Regions from separate parts of the Streptomyces sp. NPDC054956 genome, predicted to be linked through region 4. Evidence: riboswitches for the same ligand, from Rfam matches in the RefSeq annotation. Region 4 holds a riboswitch; each other region holds the start of a gene.
What was found. Region 4 has a riboswitch for cobalamin ahead of ACWGDE_RS19455 (prenyltransferase/squalene oxidase repeat-containing protein). Riboswitches for the same ligand answer to the same signal wherever they lie in the genome.
Positions count from the first base shown of each region.

Region 1: linked by a shared signal. The riboswitch ahead of ACWGDE_RS27755 (cobalamin biosynthesis protein) and the one ahead of ACWGDE_RS19455 (prenyltransferase/squalene oxidase repeat-containing protein) in region 4 are both predicted to bind cobalamin.
Region 2: linked by a shared signal. The riboswitch ahead of cobN (cobaltochelatase subunit CobN) and the one ahead of ACWGDE_RS19455 (prenyltransferase/squalene oxidase repeat-containing protein) in region 4 are both predicted to bind cobalamin.
Region 3: linked by a shared signal. The riboswitch ahead of ACWGDE_RS13390 (ribonucleoside-diphosphate reductase subunit alpha) and the one ahead of ACWGDE_RS19455 (prenyltransferase/squalene oxidase repeat-containing protein) in region 4 are both predicted to bind cobalamin.

Region 1 covers NZ_JBSGXB010000224.1:520-4,677, reverse strand. The annotation lists gene ACWGDE_RS27765 (anion permease) at 172-1,440, shown strand; gene ACWGDE_RS27760 (hypothetical protein) at 1,469-1,690, shown strand; cobalamin riboswitch at 1,815-1,965, shown strand; gene ACWGDE_RS27755 (cobalamin biosynthesis protein) at 2,003-2,992, shown strand; gene ACWGDE_RS27750 (cobyric acid synthase) at 2,989-4,158, shown strand, end outside.
Region 2 covers NZ_JBSGXB010000027.1:15,553-19,710, reverse strand. The annotation lists gene ACWGDE_RS08025 (precorrin-8X methylmutase) at 1-335, opposite strand, end outside; gene ACWGDE_RS08020 (cobalamin biosynthesis protein CobG) at 347-1,645, opposite strand; cobalamin riboswitch at 1,773-1,897, shown strand; gene cobN (cobaltochelatase subunit CobN) at 1,938-4,158, shown strand, end outside.
Region 3 covers NZ_JBSGXB010000061.1:7,076-11,233, reverse strand. The annotation lists gene ACWGDE_RS13390 (ribonucleoside-diphosphate reductase subunit alpha) at 1-1,754, opposite strand, end outside; adenosylcobalamin-variant (AdoCbl-variant) riboswitch at 1,908-1,984, opposite strand; gene ACWGDE_RS13385 (GNAT family N-acetyltransferase) at 2,064-2,561, opposite strand; gene ACWGDE_RS13380 (CstA-like transporter-associated (seleno)protein) at 2,649-2,846, opposite strand; gene ACWGDE_RS13375 (carbon starvation CstA family protein) at 2,843-4,158, opposite strand, start outside.
Region 4 covers NZ_JBSGXB010000115.1:4,122-8,279, forward strand. The annotation lists gene ACWGDE_RS19455 (prenyltransferase/squalene oxidase repeat-containing protein) at 1-1,826, opposite strand, end outside; cobalamin riboswitch at 1,946-2,083, opposite strand; gene ACWGDE_RS19460 (hypothetical protein) at 2,397-3,881, shown strand; cobalamin riboswitch at 3,987-4,158, shown strand, end outside.

The sequences.
Region 1 (4,158 bases), on a different contig from region 4:
CGGACACCCCGCCGTGACATGCATTAATCGATATATCCACACCCGAATCGGGGCGAAGGTCCCGATCCCGTGCCGTGTTGATACACCGCCTCGCCCCTGCCAGTTCACCTTCCGTTCATCCAGGTTGCCTACGGTCCACTAACCACTGACGTCAAACAGAAGCCTGGGTAAATGGAGCACATAACGCTTCTCCTCGGGATCGTGATCATCACCGCTCTCGTGTTCGATTTCACGAACGGTTTTCACGACACGGCCAACGCGATGGCCACCACCATCTCGACCGGCGCCCTCAAGCCCAAGACTGCGGTGGCCATGTCCGCCGTGCTCAACCTCGTCGGCGCTTTCATGTCCGTGGAGGTCGCCAAGACGATCTCCAAGGGTCTGGTCAACGAGGAAGGCATCCAGCCGGAGGTCATCTTCGCCGCCCTGGTCGGCGCGATCCTCTGGAACCTCGTCACCTGGCTGGTCGGACTGCCCTCCAGCTCCTCGCACGCCCTGATGGGCGGCCTGATCGGCGCCGCGGTCGCTTCGGCCGGCATGGGCGCGGTCAACGGCAGCGTCGTCGTCACCAAGGTGCTGATCCCCGCGGTCGCCGCTCCGATCGTCGCCGGCGCCGCCGCGTACCTGGCCACGAAGGTCACGTACAAGGTCGGCAAGGGCATGGGCGAGAAGACCTCGGCCAAGGGCTACCGCGCCGGCCAGATCGCTTCCGCCGGTCTGGTCTCGCTCGCCCACGGCACCAACGACGCGCAGAAGACGATGGGCATCATCACCCTGGCGCTCGTCGCCGGCGGCGCCATCGCTCCCGGCTCCAACCCGCCGGTCTGGGTCATCGTCTCCGCCGGTCTGGCCATCGCGATGGGCACCTACCTGGGCGGCTGGCGCATCATCCGCACCATGGGCAGCGGCCTGACCGACCTGCAGCCGCAGCAGGGCTTCGCCGCCCAGACCTCGGCCGCCAGCGTCATCCTGGCCTCCTCCTCCCTCGGCTTCTCCCTCTCCACCACCCACGCGTGCTCCGGCGCCGTGATGGGTTCGGGCCTGGGACGCAAGGGCGGCGTGGTCCGCTGGTCCACCGCCTCCCGGATGTTCCTCGCCTGGGGCCTGACCCTGCCCGCCGCCGCCCTGGTCGCCGCCGGCGCAGAGCTGGTCATGCGCTCCGGTGACATCGGCGTCGCCGCCGTCACGCTCTTCCTGGTCGGCTCCTGCGTGGCCATCTGGCTCATCTCCCGCCGTCAGGTCGTGGACCACAACAACGTCAACGAGGTCCCGTCGGCCGAGGCCGGCGAGCCCGGTGTCGTCACCACGGCGATCGCGGCCGTCACCGTTCCCCCGACCGTCGCCGCCGCCGGCAGCACCGCCGCGGTCACGGACGAGGAACTGAAGGCCACCATCCCGGCCGCGACCACGACTCCGGCAGCTCCGGCCGCCGCGGTCTGACCCCGAGAACGACAGAGGAATCAGCGGTATGAAGATCGACTGGGAAGCACTCGGCTCCGTCTTCGGTGTCAGCCTCTCCGCCACCGTCGCCCTCGTGACCCTCTTCACCCTGGGTCTGATGGGGCTCTCCAAGCACGAGGCCGCCACCGAGCAGGGCGGCGCCGCCACCCTGGCCCGCAGCGGCGCGTACGCCTGCTTCGCGCTCTGCGCGGCGGCCGTGGCCTACGGGATCTACCTGATCGTCTCCTGACGCGCGGGCACCCCTTTCGAAGGCTCCCTCCGGGTTTCTCCCGGGGGGAGCTTTCGTGTGCCCCCGCGTGCCCCGGCGCGCCCGTCCGCGTCACCCCGTCGCAGGTCAACGGCGAGTTGACGGGCCTTCGCGGTGCGTGGTGGACTGCCCGAGCCAATACGGCGGCATGGAGAGGAAGTCCGGTGCGATTCCGGCGCGGTCCCGCCACTGTCACCGGAGCGCTCGGGCCGAGTGCGACCGGGAGCCAGGAACTCTCGCCGCCGGACACGTCGAACCAGGGCGCGGACCCTGAGTGAGGACATACCTGCCACCATGCGTGCCGACCGCGTCTTCGCGTACGGCGCCACGGCCGGCCTGATCGGCGACCGGATCCTCGGGGATCCGCGCCGAGGGCATCCCGTGGCCGCCTTCGGACGAGCCGCCGCCGCCGTCGAACGGGCCCTGTGGCGCGACGACCGCGCGCGGGGCGCCGTACACACCCTGGTCTGCGCCGGGGGCGCGGCCGCGATCGGCGTCCTGGGCGCCCGCGCCGTGCGCTCCCGGCCCGCCGCCGCCCGTATCGCCCTGACCGCCGCCGCCACCTGGGCCGTCGTGGGCGGCACCTCGCTGGGCCGGGAGGCGCGCGCCATCGGCGGCGCACTCGCCGCCGGGGACGCCGAGACGGCCCGGGAGCGGCTGCCGCACCTGTGCGGACGCGATCCGCACTCCCTGGACGAGCAGCAGATGGCCCGCGCCGTCGTGGAGTCGGTCGCCGAGAACACCTCCGACGCGGTGGTCGGGGCCCTGGTGTGGGGCGCCGTCGCCGGAGTCCCCGGGCTGCTGGCCTTCCGCGCCGTGAACACCCTGGACGCGATGGTCGGCCACAAGTCCCCCCGCCACCTGCGCTACGGCTGGGCCTCGGCCCGGCTCGACGACGTCGCGGGCTGGCCGGGCGCCCGGCTGACCGCGCTGGCCGCCGTCCTGGCCGGCCCCGACCGGCGGGGAGCCGTACGGGCCTGGCGCGCGGACGCGGCCAAGCACCCGAGCCCGAACGCCGGGCCGGTGGAGTCCTCGTTCGCCGGGGCGCTCGGCCTACGGCTGGGCGGGACCCTCGCGTACGGGGGGCGGGTCGAGCACCGGGCCGTGCTCAACGGCGAGGAGGGGCGGCCCGTGGAGGTCGCGGACATCGAGCGGGCGGTACGGCTGTCGCGGCAGGTGACGTGGGTGGCGCTGGGGGCCTGTGTGGCGGCCCGGGCGCTCGTCCCACGGATCTCGCGGATCGCGCAGGACTCGCCTACGACGAAGAAGGGGCGGCGCGCATGAGCGGCGCGAAGCGCGGCGGGGGGCTCCTCGTCGCCGGTACGACATCGGACGCGGGCAAGAGCGTGGTCACGGCGGGCATCTGCCGCTGGCTGGCACGCCAGGGCGTGAAGGTGGCCCCGTTCAAGGCGCAGAACATGTCGCTGAACTCCTTCGTGACCCGCGAGGGCGCCGAGATCGGGCGCGCGCAGGCCATGCAGGCCCAGGCGGCCCGCGTGGAGCCGACGGCACTCATGAACCCGGTGCTGCTCAAGCCCGGGAGCGACCGCAGCAGCCAGGTGGTGCTGCTGGGCAAGCCGGTGGGCGAGATGAGCGCCCGCGGCTACCACGGCGGCAGGCAGGAGCAGTTGCTCGGCATCGTCACGGACTGCCTGGAGCAGTTGCGGGGCACGTATGACGCCGTGATCTGCGAGGGGGCGGGCAGCCCGGCCGAGATCAACCTGCGCCGGACCGACATCGTGAACATGGGCATCGCGCGCGCCGCGCGGTTCCCGGTGGTCGTGGTCGGCGACATCGACCGCGGCGGGGTCTTCGCGTCCTTCTTCGGTACGACGGCGCTGCTCTCCCCCGAGGACCAGTCGCTGATCGCGGGCTACATGGTCAACAAGTTCCGGGGCGACGTGACCCTGCTGGAGCCCGGCATGGAGATGCTGCGCGGGCTGACCGGACGGGCGACGTACGGGGTGCTGCCCTTCCAGCACGGGCTGGGCATCGACGAGGAGGACGGCCTGCGGGTCTCCCTGCGGGGAGCGGTACGGGAATCCGTGGTCGCCCCGCCCGTCGGCGAGGACGTGCTGCGAGTCGCGGTGTGCGCGGTACCGCTGATGTCGAACTTCACGGACGTCGACGCGCTCGCGGCGGAGCCGGGGGTGGTGGTCCGGTTCGTGGACCGCGCCGAGGAACTGGCCGACGCGGACCTGGTCGTCGTACCGGGCACGCGCGGCACGGTGAAGGCCCTCGCCTGGCTGCGCGAGCGCGGGCTGGCGGACGCACTGGCGCGGCGGGCCGCCGAGGGGCGGACGGTGCTGGGGATCTGCGGCGGGTTCCAGGTCCTGGGCGAACACATCGAGGACGAGGTCGAGTCGAAGGCCGGTGCCGTGGCGGGGCTCGGACTGCTCCCCGTACGGGTGCGGTTCGAGCGGGAGAAGACCCTGGCGCGGCCGGTGGGT
Region 2 (4,158 bases), on a different contig from region 4:
GTGCCCATCTTCGCGGCGAGCTCCGGAACGGCCGGGTCGGAGAGGGTGCAGATCACCTGGTTGTCGGCGGGCAGCCGCTTGCGGGTGACCCCGCTGGCGACCATCTGCACGTCGCACAGGATCGGCGCGCCGGCCTCCAGGGCGGCGCGCGCCCGCAGGACGACCTCGGGCGAGTAGCCCAGGTCCCGGGTCAGGTCGGTCATCCCGCAGGCGTGAATCATGCGCACCGCGACCTGGGCGACCGAGGCGGGCAGCCCGGAGAGGTCCGCCTCGGCGCGGATCGTGGCAAAGGACTGGCGGTAGATCTCGGCGCCGTCCTTCTCGTACTCGAACACGGTGTACTCGCTCATTTCTTCACTGCGTCTTCGGACACTGGGGGTCGGCTGCGCGCTTCGGCGACAGCCCCTGCAAGTTCGTTCCGTGGCACCGGGTGCCCGTCGAGCCGGTACCCGTCGGGGGTGGCGACGAGGTCGACCCAGGCGGTGCCCCGCGGATGCCCGCACCGCCGTTCGCAGCCGGACCAGTGCACGGGCAGCTCCCCGCGCGCCTCCTCCACGAGGGCCCGCGCGTCGGCGCGTACGTCCGCGAGGGACTTGGCGCAGCCGGGACGCCCGGTGCAGGCGGTCACCGACTCCCAGGGGCCGTCGGGCCCGACCACCAGGCCGGCGCTCAGGAGTTGGGCGTAGCCGTTGACCGGCCGCCGGGTGCTCGCCGAGGAGAGAATGATGCTCCGCCACGGGGTGACCCGCAGCGCGCCGCCTCCCCGGTCGGCGACGCGCACCAGCAGCCGCCACTGTTCGGAGGTCAGCCGGCCGAGCGGGGGCAGCACGCACAGGGGCGTCTTGTTGCCCGTGCCGGGTCCCCACGGCCGCGGCGGCGGCGCGTACGGCCACTCCACCTCGGGCATGTGCGTGGCGTCGATGCCCGCGGCAGCCAGTCGTACGGTGAACTCCGCCGCTTCCAGGGTGTGTTCGGCGGGCAGCTCGGACACCCGCCAGGCGCGGGTGCCGGCCGTGTCGGCGGTGTCGAGGAAGTACTCGGCGGCCAGCAGTGCCGCCGCGGGCACGTCCGGCTCGGCCACTTCCACGGCGTCGGCGGCGGCGCCGAGCCGGATCAGCGCGCGGCCGCCGGTCCGGCCGAGCGCGGTCACGTCGGGGCCCAGCGCGGCGACGTCGCCGCGCCCGTCGTCGAGGGCGAAGAGGAACCGCCCGGACAGCGCGGCGGCGCGCGCGCTCGCGCAGAGCATCCGGTCGAGTTCGAGGACCCAGGGCACCACGTGGGGCCGTCCCGCGCTCAGGATTCCGGACATCGGGGTCGCCACGATGTTCCGTACCCGCTCGTGGCCGGGCGCGGGGAGCAGCCCGGCGGCGTCCAGCAGTTCGGCCAGCCCGGCCTGGCAGCCGTCGGCGAGCCCGCGCAGCTGGACGTTGCCGCGCGAGGTGAGTTCCAGGTGCCCGTCCCCGAACCGGTCGGCGGCGAGGCCGAGCACGGAGGCCTGCTGAATGCCGAGCAGTCCGCCCGGAATCCGGACCCGCGCCAGGTACCCGTCGTCGGCGGCGTGCAGGCGCAGCGCGCCTGGGCAGGCGTCGCCGCGTTCCCGTATGACGGGTTCGTCCCGCGCTACGGCGGAAGGGGGCGTGGGCATGGCGGCGAGCATACCCACGATTCTCCGCCCACCCCCTGTGTCGATCACCACCCCGAACCGGCCACACCCGGCCCCGCGACCCCGGCTCCCGGCCACGGCTCCCGGCACCTAGGATGGCCTCGGCGGCCAACAGGCCCGCCATCGCCGAGGACGGCGACATGGGAGGAAGCCCGGTGCGAATCCGGCGCGGTCCCGCCACTGTGAATCCGCGGCCCCGGCCCCGGATGAGTCAGGAACTCCCGCTGTCCTCACTGCCCGGGGCGCGGAAACCCCGAGGAAGGCCTGCCGCCGCATGATCCTGCTGCTGTCGACGTCCGACACCGATCTGCTCAGCGCTCGCGCCGCGAACACGGCGGACGGCCCCGTCCCGTACCGGTTCGCGAACCCCTCCCGCCTCCCCCTGGACGACCTCCCCGGTCTCCTCGAAGGCGCCGACCTGGTCGTCGTACGCCTCCTCGGGGGCTTGCGCGCCTGGCAGGACGGCCTCGACCTGCTCCTGGCCCCTGGCCAGACCCGTCCGGTCGTCGTCCTGACCGGCGAACAGGCCCCCGACGCGCAGCTGATGGAAGCCTCGACCGTGCCGATCGGCATCGCCGCCGAGGCCCACGGCTACCTCGCCCACGGCGGCCCGGCCAACCTGGACCAGCTGGCGCGCTTCCTCTCCGACACGGTGCTGCTGACCGGCCACGGTTTCGAGCCCCCGGCGGCCTCCCCCACCTGGGGCCCCCTGGAGCGCACGCCCGGTAGTACGACGGGTCCCCGGATCGCCGTGCTCTACTACCGCGCGCACCAGATGAGCGGCAACACCGCCTTCGTGCATTCCCTGTGCGAGGCGATCGAGGCCCACGGCGCGCAGGCGCTCCCCCTGTACGTCTCCTCCCTGCGCACCCCCGAGCCGGAGCTGATCGCCGAGCTGGAGTCCGCGGACGCGGTCGTCACCACCGTCCTGGCCGCCGGCGGCACCAAGCCCGCCACCGCCTCCGCCGGCGGTGACGACGAGTCCTGGGACGCGGGCGCGCTCGCGGGCCTCGGCGTGCCGATCCTGCAGGCCCTGTGCCTGACGGGTTCGCGCAGCGCCTGGGAGGAGAACGACGAGGGCCTGTCCCCGCTCGACGCCGCCACCCAGGTCGCCGTCCCGGAGTTCGACGGCCGGCTGATCACCGTCCCGTTCTCCTTCAAGGAGCTGGACGAGGACGGGCTGCCCGCCTACGTCGCCGACCCCGAGCGGGCCGCCCGCGTGGCCGGCATCGCCGTGCGCCACGCCCGGCTGCGCCACATCGAGCGCCGCGACAAGAAGATCGCGCTGGTCCTCTCCGCGTACCCGACCAAGCACTCCCGCATCGGCAACGCGGTCGGTCTCGACACCCCGGCCAGTGCCGTGGAGCTGCTGCGCACGCTGATCGCGGGCGGCTACGACTTCGGCCCCGTCGAGGACGTCCCGGGCCTGGTGTCCGGCGACGGCGACGAGCTGATCCGCGCCCTGATCGAGGCCGGCGGCCACGACCAGGACTGGCTCACCGAGGAGCAGCTGGCCCGCAACCCGGTCCGCATCCCGGCGGCCGACTACAAGCGCTGGTTCGCCGAGCTCCCGGCCGAGCTGCGCGAAAGCGTGGAGCAGCACTGGGGCGAGGCCCCGGGCAACATGTTCGTGGACCGCTCGGCCAACCCGGAGGGCGACATCGTCCTCGCGGCCCTGCGCCGCGGCAATCTGCTCATCCTCATCCAGCCGCCGCGCGGCTTCGGCGAGAACCCGATCGCGATCTACCACGACCCGGACCTGCCGCCCTCGCACCACTACCTGGCCGCGTACCGCTGGATCCAGGCCCGCGCGGAGGACGGCGGTTTCGGCGCCGACGCGATGATCCACCTGGGCAAGCACGGCAACCTGGAGTGGCTGCCGGGCAAGAACGCCGGCCTGTCGGCGGCCTGTGCCCCCGACGCCGCGCTCGGCGACCTCCCCCTGATCTACCCGTTCCTGGTGAACGACCCGGGCGAGGGCACGCAGGCCAAGCGCCGCGTGCACGCCACCCTGGTCGACCACCTGGTGCCGCCGATGGCGCGCGCGGAGTCGTACGGCGACATCGCGCGCCTGGAGCAGCACCTGGACGAGTACGCCCAGATCTCGGCGATGGACCCGGCGAAGCTGCCGGCGATCCGCGCGCAGATCTGGACGCTGATCCAGGCGGCGAAGCTCGACCACGACCTGGGTCTGGAGCAGCGCCCCGACGACGACGGCTTCGACGACTTCCTGCTGCACGTCGACGGCTGGCTCTGCGAGATCAAGGACGCCCAGATCCGCGACGGTCTGCACGTCCTGGGCGGCGCCCCGACCGGCGACTCGCGCGTCAACCTGGTCCTGGCGATCCTGCGCGCCCGCCAGATCTGGGGCGGTACGACCGCGCTCCCGGGTCTGCGCGAGGCGCTCGGGCTGGACGAGTCCGCGGCCACCCGTACCACCGCCGACGAGGCGGAGGAGACGGCCCGCGCGCTGGTCCAGGCGATGGAGGACGCGA
Region 3 (4,158 bases), on a different contig from region 4:
AGCTCGACGTCGTAGTGGTCGGGGTGCAGGACGCCGCGGGCGGTGCGGGTCTGCTCCCACGCGGGGAGCGGGCCGCCGCGCTCGGCGAGGTCGCAGGAGGCCTCGTACGCCGCGAGCATGATGCGCTCGGACAGCTTCGTGGACAGGGCCTTCGCCTCGGCGGAGTCGAAGGGCAGCTTCAGCTGGAAGAAGACGTCCTGGAGGCCCATCGCGCCCAGGCCCACCGGACGCCAGCGGGCGTTGGAGCGGCCGGCCTGCTCGGTCGGGTAGAAGTTGATGTCCACGACGCGGTCGAGGAAGGTCACGGCGGTGCGGACGGTCTCGTCCAGCCGCTCCCAGTCGATCTCACCGTCGACGACGAAGGCGCCGAGGTTGACCGAGCCGAGGTTGCAGACGGCCGTCTCGCCGTCGTTGGTGACCTCGATGATCTCGGTGCAGAGGTTCGAGGAGTGGACGACGGTGCCCGGCTCGGCGGTCTGGTTCGCCGTGCGGTTGGAGGCGTCCTTGAAGGTCATCCAGCCCTGGCCGGTCTGCGCGAGGGTGCGCATCATCCGGCCGTACAGGTCGCGGGCGGGCATGGTCTTGCGGGCGAGCCCGTCGGCCTCGGCCTTGCGGTAGGCGGCGTCGAACGCGTCGCCCCACAGGTCCACCAGGTCGGGGACGTCGGCCGGGGAGAACAGCGACCAGTCGGCGTCGGCGTTCACGCGGCGCATGAACTCGTCCGGCACCCAGTGGGCCAGGTTCAGGTTGTGCGTACGGCGCTGGTCCTCACCGGTGTTGTCGCGGAGCTCCAGGAACTCCTCGATGTCCGCGTGCCAGGTCTCCAGGTAGACGGCTGCGGCGCCCTTGCGGCGGCCGCCCTGGTTCACGGCGGCGACGGAGGCGTCGAGCGTCTTCAGGAACGGGACGATGCCGTTGGAGTGGCCGTTGGTGCCGCGGATCAGCGAACCGCGGGCGCGGATGCGGGAGTACGAGAGACCGATGCCGCCGGCGTGCTTGGAGAGGCGCGCGACCTGGTGGTAGCGGTCGTAGATCGAGTCGAGCTCGTCCAGCGGCGAGTCCAGCAGGTAGCAGGAGGACATCTGCGGGTGCCGGGTGCCGGAGTTGAAGAGCGTGGGGGAGGAGGGCAAGTAGTCGAGGCGGCTCATCAGCCGGTACAGCGAGGCCACTTCCTCGACGGCCTGGACCGACTCGTTCTCCGCGAGGCCGCAGGCCACGCGCAGCATGAAGTACTGCGGGGTCTCGATGACCTGGCGGGTGATCGGGTGGCGCAGCAGGTAGCGGCTGTGCAGGGTGCGCAGGCCGAAGAAGCCGAAGCGGTCGTCGGCGCCCTCGGCGAGCGCGTGCTCGACCAGCGCGTCGAGCCGGTTCGCGTGCAGGCGCACGAAGTCGGCGGTGCGGTCGGCGATCAGGCCCTCGCGGTGGCCGACCTCGACGGAGCCGGAGAAGGAGGTGGCGCCCTGGCCGGCGGCCTCGTCGCGGACGGCCAGCGTCAGCAGGCGGGCGGCGAGCCGGGAGTAGGCGGGGTCCTCGGAGATGAGTCCGGCGGCCGCCTCGGTGGCGAGCGTACGGAGCTCCGCCTCGTCGGCGGCGGCGCTGCGGCCGCGCAGCGCGGCGGCGGCGACCCGGCCGGGGTCGGTGTCGGGGAGGTCCGCCGTCAGTTCGGTGAGGGTACGCAGCAGCGTGGCCCCCGGGCCCTCGGTGTTGTCGCCAGAAACGGACTCGGCGCGCGGTGCGGAAGGCGCGATGGTCACGGCGGGAGCTCTCCCTCGCTCGGCCCGGTCTTCGGCGGGCGGGCACGGGGAGGCGCATGCGGGCGTGGCAGGAACGCGTACACCGCACGGCGTCCACCGGCCCAACCTCGAGGCCCGGACGTGTCGGCACCCGGTTCGGTCGACCCGGGCGCACTGTCGGCAGGTCCTCGGACTTTTCATACCGTTGCGGGACAGTTCCGGAATTGCACCGGATTCCCCTGCGGCGACAGCAGCCATGAGCATACATGTGGGGGCGACCGTATGCGGTAGCCCCCACATGTTGTGTCGTTCACCGAAGTGGGCGCACCGTCACAGCTCGACACGGTAGGTGAGCAGGGGCAGGCCGGGTACCGGGTACCAGTCGCGTTCAGGCGTCCGGACGAAGCCCAGCCGGTCGTAGATGCGGTGGGCTCCGAGCATCTTCTCGGTGGTGGAGAGCACCAGGTGGCTCACGCCGTCCAGGTCCCGGGCGCGGGCGATGCAGGCCCGTACGAGCGCCTCGCCGGCGCCGCGTCCGCGTGCCGCGGGGGAGACGGCGAGCATCCGGAACTCCGCCTCGCCGGGTCCGGCGATATCGCACAGGGGGCTGCCGGGAGGGGCGAAGGTCACACAGCCGAGCAGCGTGCCGTCGTGCTCGGCGACGAGCACCTGCGCGTCGGCGGCCCGGCCGGCGACGTCGCGCAGCCGGCTCAGGTAGGGGTCGTCCTCGGCGAAGTCGAGCAGCCCGTCGTCGAGGTAGGCCCGTGCGGTGATCTCGCCCAGTTCTTCGTATTCGGCGGGCACGGCCGGCCTGATGAGGATGTCCATGGCATCGAGTGTGCGACAGGGCGGGGAAAAGGGCCGCCACGTTTCCCGGGGTGCGGGAGGCGTGACGGCCCTTCGGGCCCTACGGGTTCAGCAGCAGCGGAATCCTTCGCGCGGGTCGGCCTCGCGGGCGTCCGTACGGGCGCGTTCGAAGGCCCGGCGGCTGGGGACCTCCGCGTCCGGGTCGTGCGTACGGGCGTGGGCGACGTAGCGGTCGTACGCGGACTCGCCCGAGAACTCCCGTACGAAGAACCGGGCCCGGTCGAGCGCGTGCCGCAGGCCCGTCACGCGGGTTCCTGGACGGGTTCCTTCACGCGGCCCCCGCCCGAGTCCAGGCCGGCGGCGGCGAGTTCGGCGCGCTCCTCGGGGGTCGCGATCAGCCCGGCCGGGGCGATGATCCTGGACTCGGTCCACGGGACCTCGGCCAGCGTCACCGATTCCGGCTTGCGGATGGCCTTGAAGCAGGTGCGGGCGGCGTCGAGCAGGACGATGACGATCAGCAGGGCGAAGAGCACCGACAGGACGCCGTCCACGGTGGCGTTGGTGACCACCGTGTGCATCTCGTCCATGGTCTTGGCGGGCTTGAGGATCTTGCCCGCGTCGATGCCGTCCTGGTAGACGTCCCGCTGCGCGAAGAAGCCGATCTTCGGGTTGTCGGAGAAGATCTTCTGGTAGCTGGCGGTGAGGGTGACGGCCACGTCCCACGCCAGCGGGACGCCGGTCACCCAGGCCCACTTGAGCCGGCCGGACTTGATCAGCAGGGTGGTGCAGACGGCCAGGGCGACCGCCGCGAGCAGCTGGTTCGCGATGCCGAACAGCGGGAAGAGCTGGTTGATGCCGCCCAGCGGGTCCTTGACGCCGACCCACAGGAAGTAGCCCCAGCCGCCGACGACGACCGCGCTGGCGAACCAGACGCCGGGCTTCCAGCTGACGTCCTTGAAGGACTTGTGCACGTTGCCGAGGGTGTCCTGGAGCATGAAGCGGCCCACGCGGGTGCCCGCGTCGACCGTGGTCAGGATGAACAGGGCCTCGAACATGATCGCGAAGTGGTACCAGAACGCCTTCATGGAGGCGCCGCCGATCACCGAGGAGAAGATCTCCGACATTCCGAGTGCGAAGGTCGGCGCACCGCCCGTGCGGGACAGCAGGCTGGCCTCCTCCACGTCCTTCGCGGCCCGGGTCAGTTCCTCCGGGGAGATCGAGAAGCCGAAGTTCGCGACCGCCTGCGAGGCCGTCTCGACGGTGGCGCCGACGACCCCGGCGGGGGAGTTGACCGCGAAGTACAGGCCGGGCTCGATGATGCAGGCCGCGATGATCGCCATGATGGCGACGAAGGACTCGGTCAGCATCGCGCCGTAGCCGATGACCTTGACCTGGGTCTCCTTCTGGATCATCTTCGGGGTGGTGCCCGAGGAGACCAGCGAGTGGAAGCCGGACAGGGCTCCGCAGGCGATGGTGATGAAGACGAACGGGAACATCGAGCCGGCGAAGACCGGGCCGTCGCCGCGCGAGGCGAAGTCGGTGACCGCGGGCATCTTCAGCATCGGCATGGCGACGACCACGCCCACCGCGAGCAGCCCGATGGTGCCGACCTTCATGA
Region 4 (4,158 bases):
TGCAGGCCGCGTCCCTTGCCGTCCCGGCCGCCCTTGTCGAGGAAGTCGACGATGTCGCGCAGGGTGGCGTTGTCCTCGCCCGTCGCGGCGAGGGCGAAGGCGCCGTCGATGGTCAGGCCGTAGTCGGCGAAGCCGCTGCCGGGGGCGTTCTCGTAGTAGCGGCCCTGGATCAGCCGGGAGGGGGCGGTGAGGTACGCCGTGCCCTTCTTCAGGTCCGGTCCGTCGCCCGGCAGGGGCGTGGCGGGGTCCGGGTCCGGGGTCTTCGGCGGGTCGGGCTTCTTCGTGGTGAGCGCCACCAGGTCCGTCTTCGCGCCGGCGACGGCGGCCGCGGTGGTGGCCATCAGTACGGGCGCGGTGTCCGGCTCCTCGAACGGGAAGGCGCCCTGCGGGAGTTGGGCCCTGGACAGCCAGGAGACCGCGGCGTCGGCGAAGAGCGGGTCGCCGAGCGCGCGCAGGGCCTGGGCGGCCACGCCGGTGGAGAAGGCGCTGCCGGCGGTGGTGTACGAGGCCGCGGGCAGGGACCCGGTCGGCAACTGGGCCTTCTTCAGGTACGCGCGGCCCTTCCGCACGGCCGGATCGTGGCCGCCGGCCCGCTTCAGGGCCAGGGTCATCAGCCCCGTGGAGGCCGCGTCGCTGTCGCACCAGTCGCCGGGGCGGAGCAGCATGCCGCTGAAACCGCCGTCCTCGCACTGGAGGGCGGCCAGCCGGCTCACGGCGTCCGCGGGCGGCGTCACCCCGCCGTTGAGCAGGGCGATCACGGCCAGGGCCTGGCCATCGGCCTGGTAGGGCGTACGGAAGTCGCCCTTGGTGGCGCAGCCGGGGACCGGATCGGCGGCCTCGGCGCCGCTGGTGCACACGTACTTCACGAGATCGCCGAGCAGGTCGTGCCCGCCGAAGGCGCGGGGGTCCCGGCCGGTCGCCTCGGCCACGAGCGCGAGCCGTGCGGCGGCCGTCGCGTCCGGCGCGAGGTCCTTGCCGGAGGGGTACGCGTACGCCTCCGTGTGCGCGGGCGCGGCGAGGAAAGCGGCGGCCTTCCGGGCGGCGGGGCTCTTGGGATCGGCCGCCGCGAGGGCGTAGACCACCTCGGTGGTGGCCAGGTAGTCCGGGTCGGTGGAGTCCGCCTTGAGCACGCGCTCGCCGTCGGCCAGCCTCCCGGTCAGCCAGCGGGTCGCGGCGGGGACGTCGACCGCGCCCGGCGGTACGTCCGGCGGCTTCGGGCCGGTGGGGTCCGGGGTGGGGCCCGCACCGCCGGCCCGCACCTCGTCGGGGGAGAAGGCGGGCTGGCCGGACTCGCCGCCGGCGTCGGTCCCGCCGAACACCCAGGCGTCCACGTCGCCGGGCTTCGGCTCGCGGGTCTTCGCGCCGAGGGAGCTGTACGTCCACTTCCTGTCGCCGGGCGAGGCGTGCCAGTACGACCAGTAGGCGGTGGACTTCGGGGTGAGGACGCAGTCCTCCGTGGCCGGAGTCGGGTAGCGCGTACCGGAGTTGAAGGCGCCGGTCCCGATGCGGCAGACGAAGGCGTCGCCGTCGTGCACGGTGCCTTCCGTGGTGAACCCGGCCGTGTGCAGCAGTTCGTACCCCGTGGTGGGCGTGGTGTCGCAGCCCCGTTCGACCTTGCCGCCGAACGGGCCGAAGTCCACGGCGACCACGGCGCCGGCGGTGGCCGTGCACCGGCCGACCGGGTCGGCGCTCGCGGCCGGCGGGACGGTGAGGAACGCCACTCCCGCGGCGAGCGTCAGTAACGAAGCCGTCGCCAGGGACAGCAGCCGGCGTCTGCGCACGGCCTGCCGTCGCGCCCGCCGTCGCGCCTGCTGTTCGGTGCCCACCGCGGCCCTCGTCTCTGCCGGCCGGGCGGACGCGTGCGTGGTGGCGCCCCCCGCGCACGGCGGCGCCGTGGGGGAGCGGTGACGACCACGCCGTAGTCCGCGACGGCGTTCTGCGTTCTGCGTTTCATGACGGTGCGCCAGGTGTTCCGGCTCACCCGGAGGGTTCCGGGTCTACGGTTGCGGGTCAGCGCCGGACTTCGACCGGCTTCCCCTGGTGCTGAGTGACTGTCAGCCGGAGTGCAACACGGATGCGTGCGAACCGTCAAGGCGGCGCCCCTCTGGCTCCAACCGCCCTCGAGCGAGGGGCCGGTGGGCCGCTGGCGGACCTCTTGACCGCTCGGGTAGCGTCCTGGGCTGCCACATGGGGGAATCCGGTGAGAGGCCGGAGCTGACGCGCAACGGTGTGGGACGGCGGGGGCCGTCTCCGAGCCCGAATGCCCATGCGGCGAAGCACCACAGGAAGCCGTACCACGCGTTCCGGGCGGCGGCCCCCGGCGTGCCCTGCCGTGCCCGCGCACGGCCTCGCGGCGCGGGGGAGCGGCCGGCGTCCGCCGATTCCAGGAGCAGGCCATGTCCCGTACCAGCACGCCCACTTCAGGTACCTGCCGTACCGGCGCGCCCAGTTCAGTGGCGTCCCGTTCCGGCGCGCCCCGCCTCCGTGCGCCCCGCCGGCTCGCGCTCGCGGTGCCCGCCGTGCTCGGGGCCCTCGCCCTCACCGCGCTCCCCGCCTTCGCGACCTCGACCCCCGCGCAGCTCGCCACGTCCAGGGCGAACGGCGTCGCCTACCTCAAGTCGCTCCAGGCGGCGGACGGTTCGTACGCCGGCTCCGGCCTGTCCAACGAGTGGGCGTTCAGTGCCTTCGCCGCCTCCGGCACCGCCGTCGTCGACGTCGCCCCGGGCGGCGACACCACGAAGAACGCCCGCACCGTCTACCGCGACCTGCTCTCCACGGCGGGCTGGCCGTCCGCCGCCCCGGTCGTCACCGACTACGAGCGCGGCACCCTGAACGCGTACGCCGCGGGCATCGACCCGGCCCGCGTCTCCGCCTCCCGCAACCTGATCGCGAACGTCTACTCCTACTGGCAGACCGCCGAGCCGGGCTACTTCGGCCCCTCCGGAAACTTCAACGGCACCGTTTTCGCGGCCCTTTCGCTCGGCGGCGCCAAGACCCGGGCAGGCGCCAACCGCGTCCCGCAGGCGCTGACCGACTCGATGGTCGCCCGCATCCGCGCCAACCAGCACAACGACGGCGGCTGGACCTTCGGCAAGGCCGAGGGCAACCCCACCGCCCTGGCCGCCCAGGGCGACGTGGACATGACCGGTGCGGCGATGGCGGCCCTCTGCGTCTCGGGCGTCCCCGGCACCGACACCGGCGTGGTCCGGGCGAAGAACTTCCTCAGGGGCAGGCTCGCCCCGACCGGTGCCTTCAACTCCCTCTACGGGGTCAACACCAGCTCCAACGGCTGGGCCGTCGCCGGGCTCAACGCCTGCGGGATCAACCCGCAGACGGGCGATTTCCTCACGCCTTCGGGCAAGACCCCGGTCGACTTCCTGATCGCCAACCAGTACGACCCGGCGGGCGGCTTCAAGTACAAGCCGGCCGACACCGGCCCGTCCGCCTACGCCTCCATCGACGCCCTGCGCGCCGTCGCGGGAGGGGGATTCACCTCCGCGCCGCCCGTTCCGGTGACGCCCGGCGCCCCGCAGTGGGTCTCCGCCGCCTCCTTCACCGCGGGCACCGCCACCAAGCTGGCGCTCACCGTCGACGACGGCGCCGGCGGCCTGAAGGTCTGCTCGGTCGCCTTCACCCCGAGCGGTACGACCACCACCCTCGGCGAGGTCCTGAACGCGGCCGCCGCCTCGGCCACCCCGGCGGGCTGCGTCACGAGCGTGACCCCGTCGTCGGGTGGCGGCCCGATCACCGCGGTCAACGGCCGGGCCGACAGCGGCTCCGACACCTGGAAGGTCGGCGTCGACGGCTCCGCCTTCGCCGGTGCCGACCGCGACAAGGTGATCAACGTGGGCGACACCATCGCCCTGCGCCGGGGCGCCTGACACCGGCGGGTACGGGGCCGCGCGCAGGGCCCCGTACCCGCACCGTGTCCCATCTCACGGTCCGCAATGCGGTACGGGCTCGCGCGCGTTCGCGCCGGACGCCCTAGGCTTGCCGACGCAGCTGGTTCGCCCCCGTCCGCCAGACGGGTGCGTCGCAAGAGGGAACCCGGTGGGAATCCGGGACTGCCCCGCAGCGGTGAGTGGGAACGAAAGCCGTCATACGCACTGGGTCCGACGGGCCCGGGAAGCGACGGCCGGTAGGTGTCTGCCCCCGGCA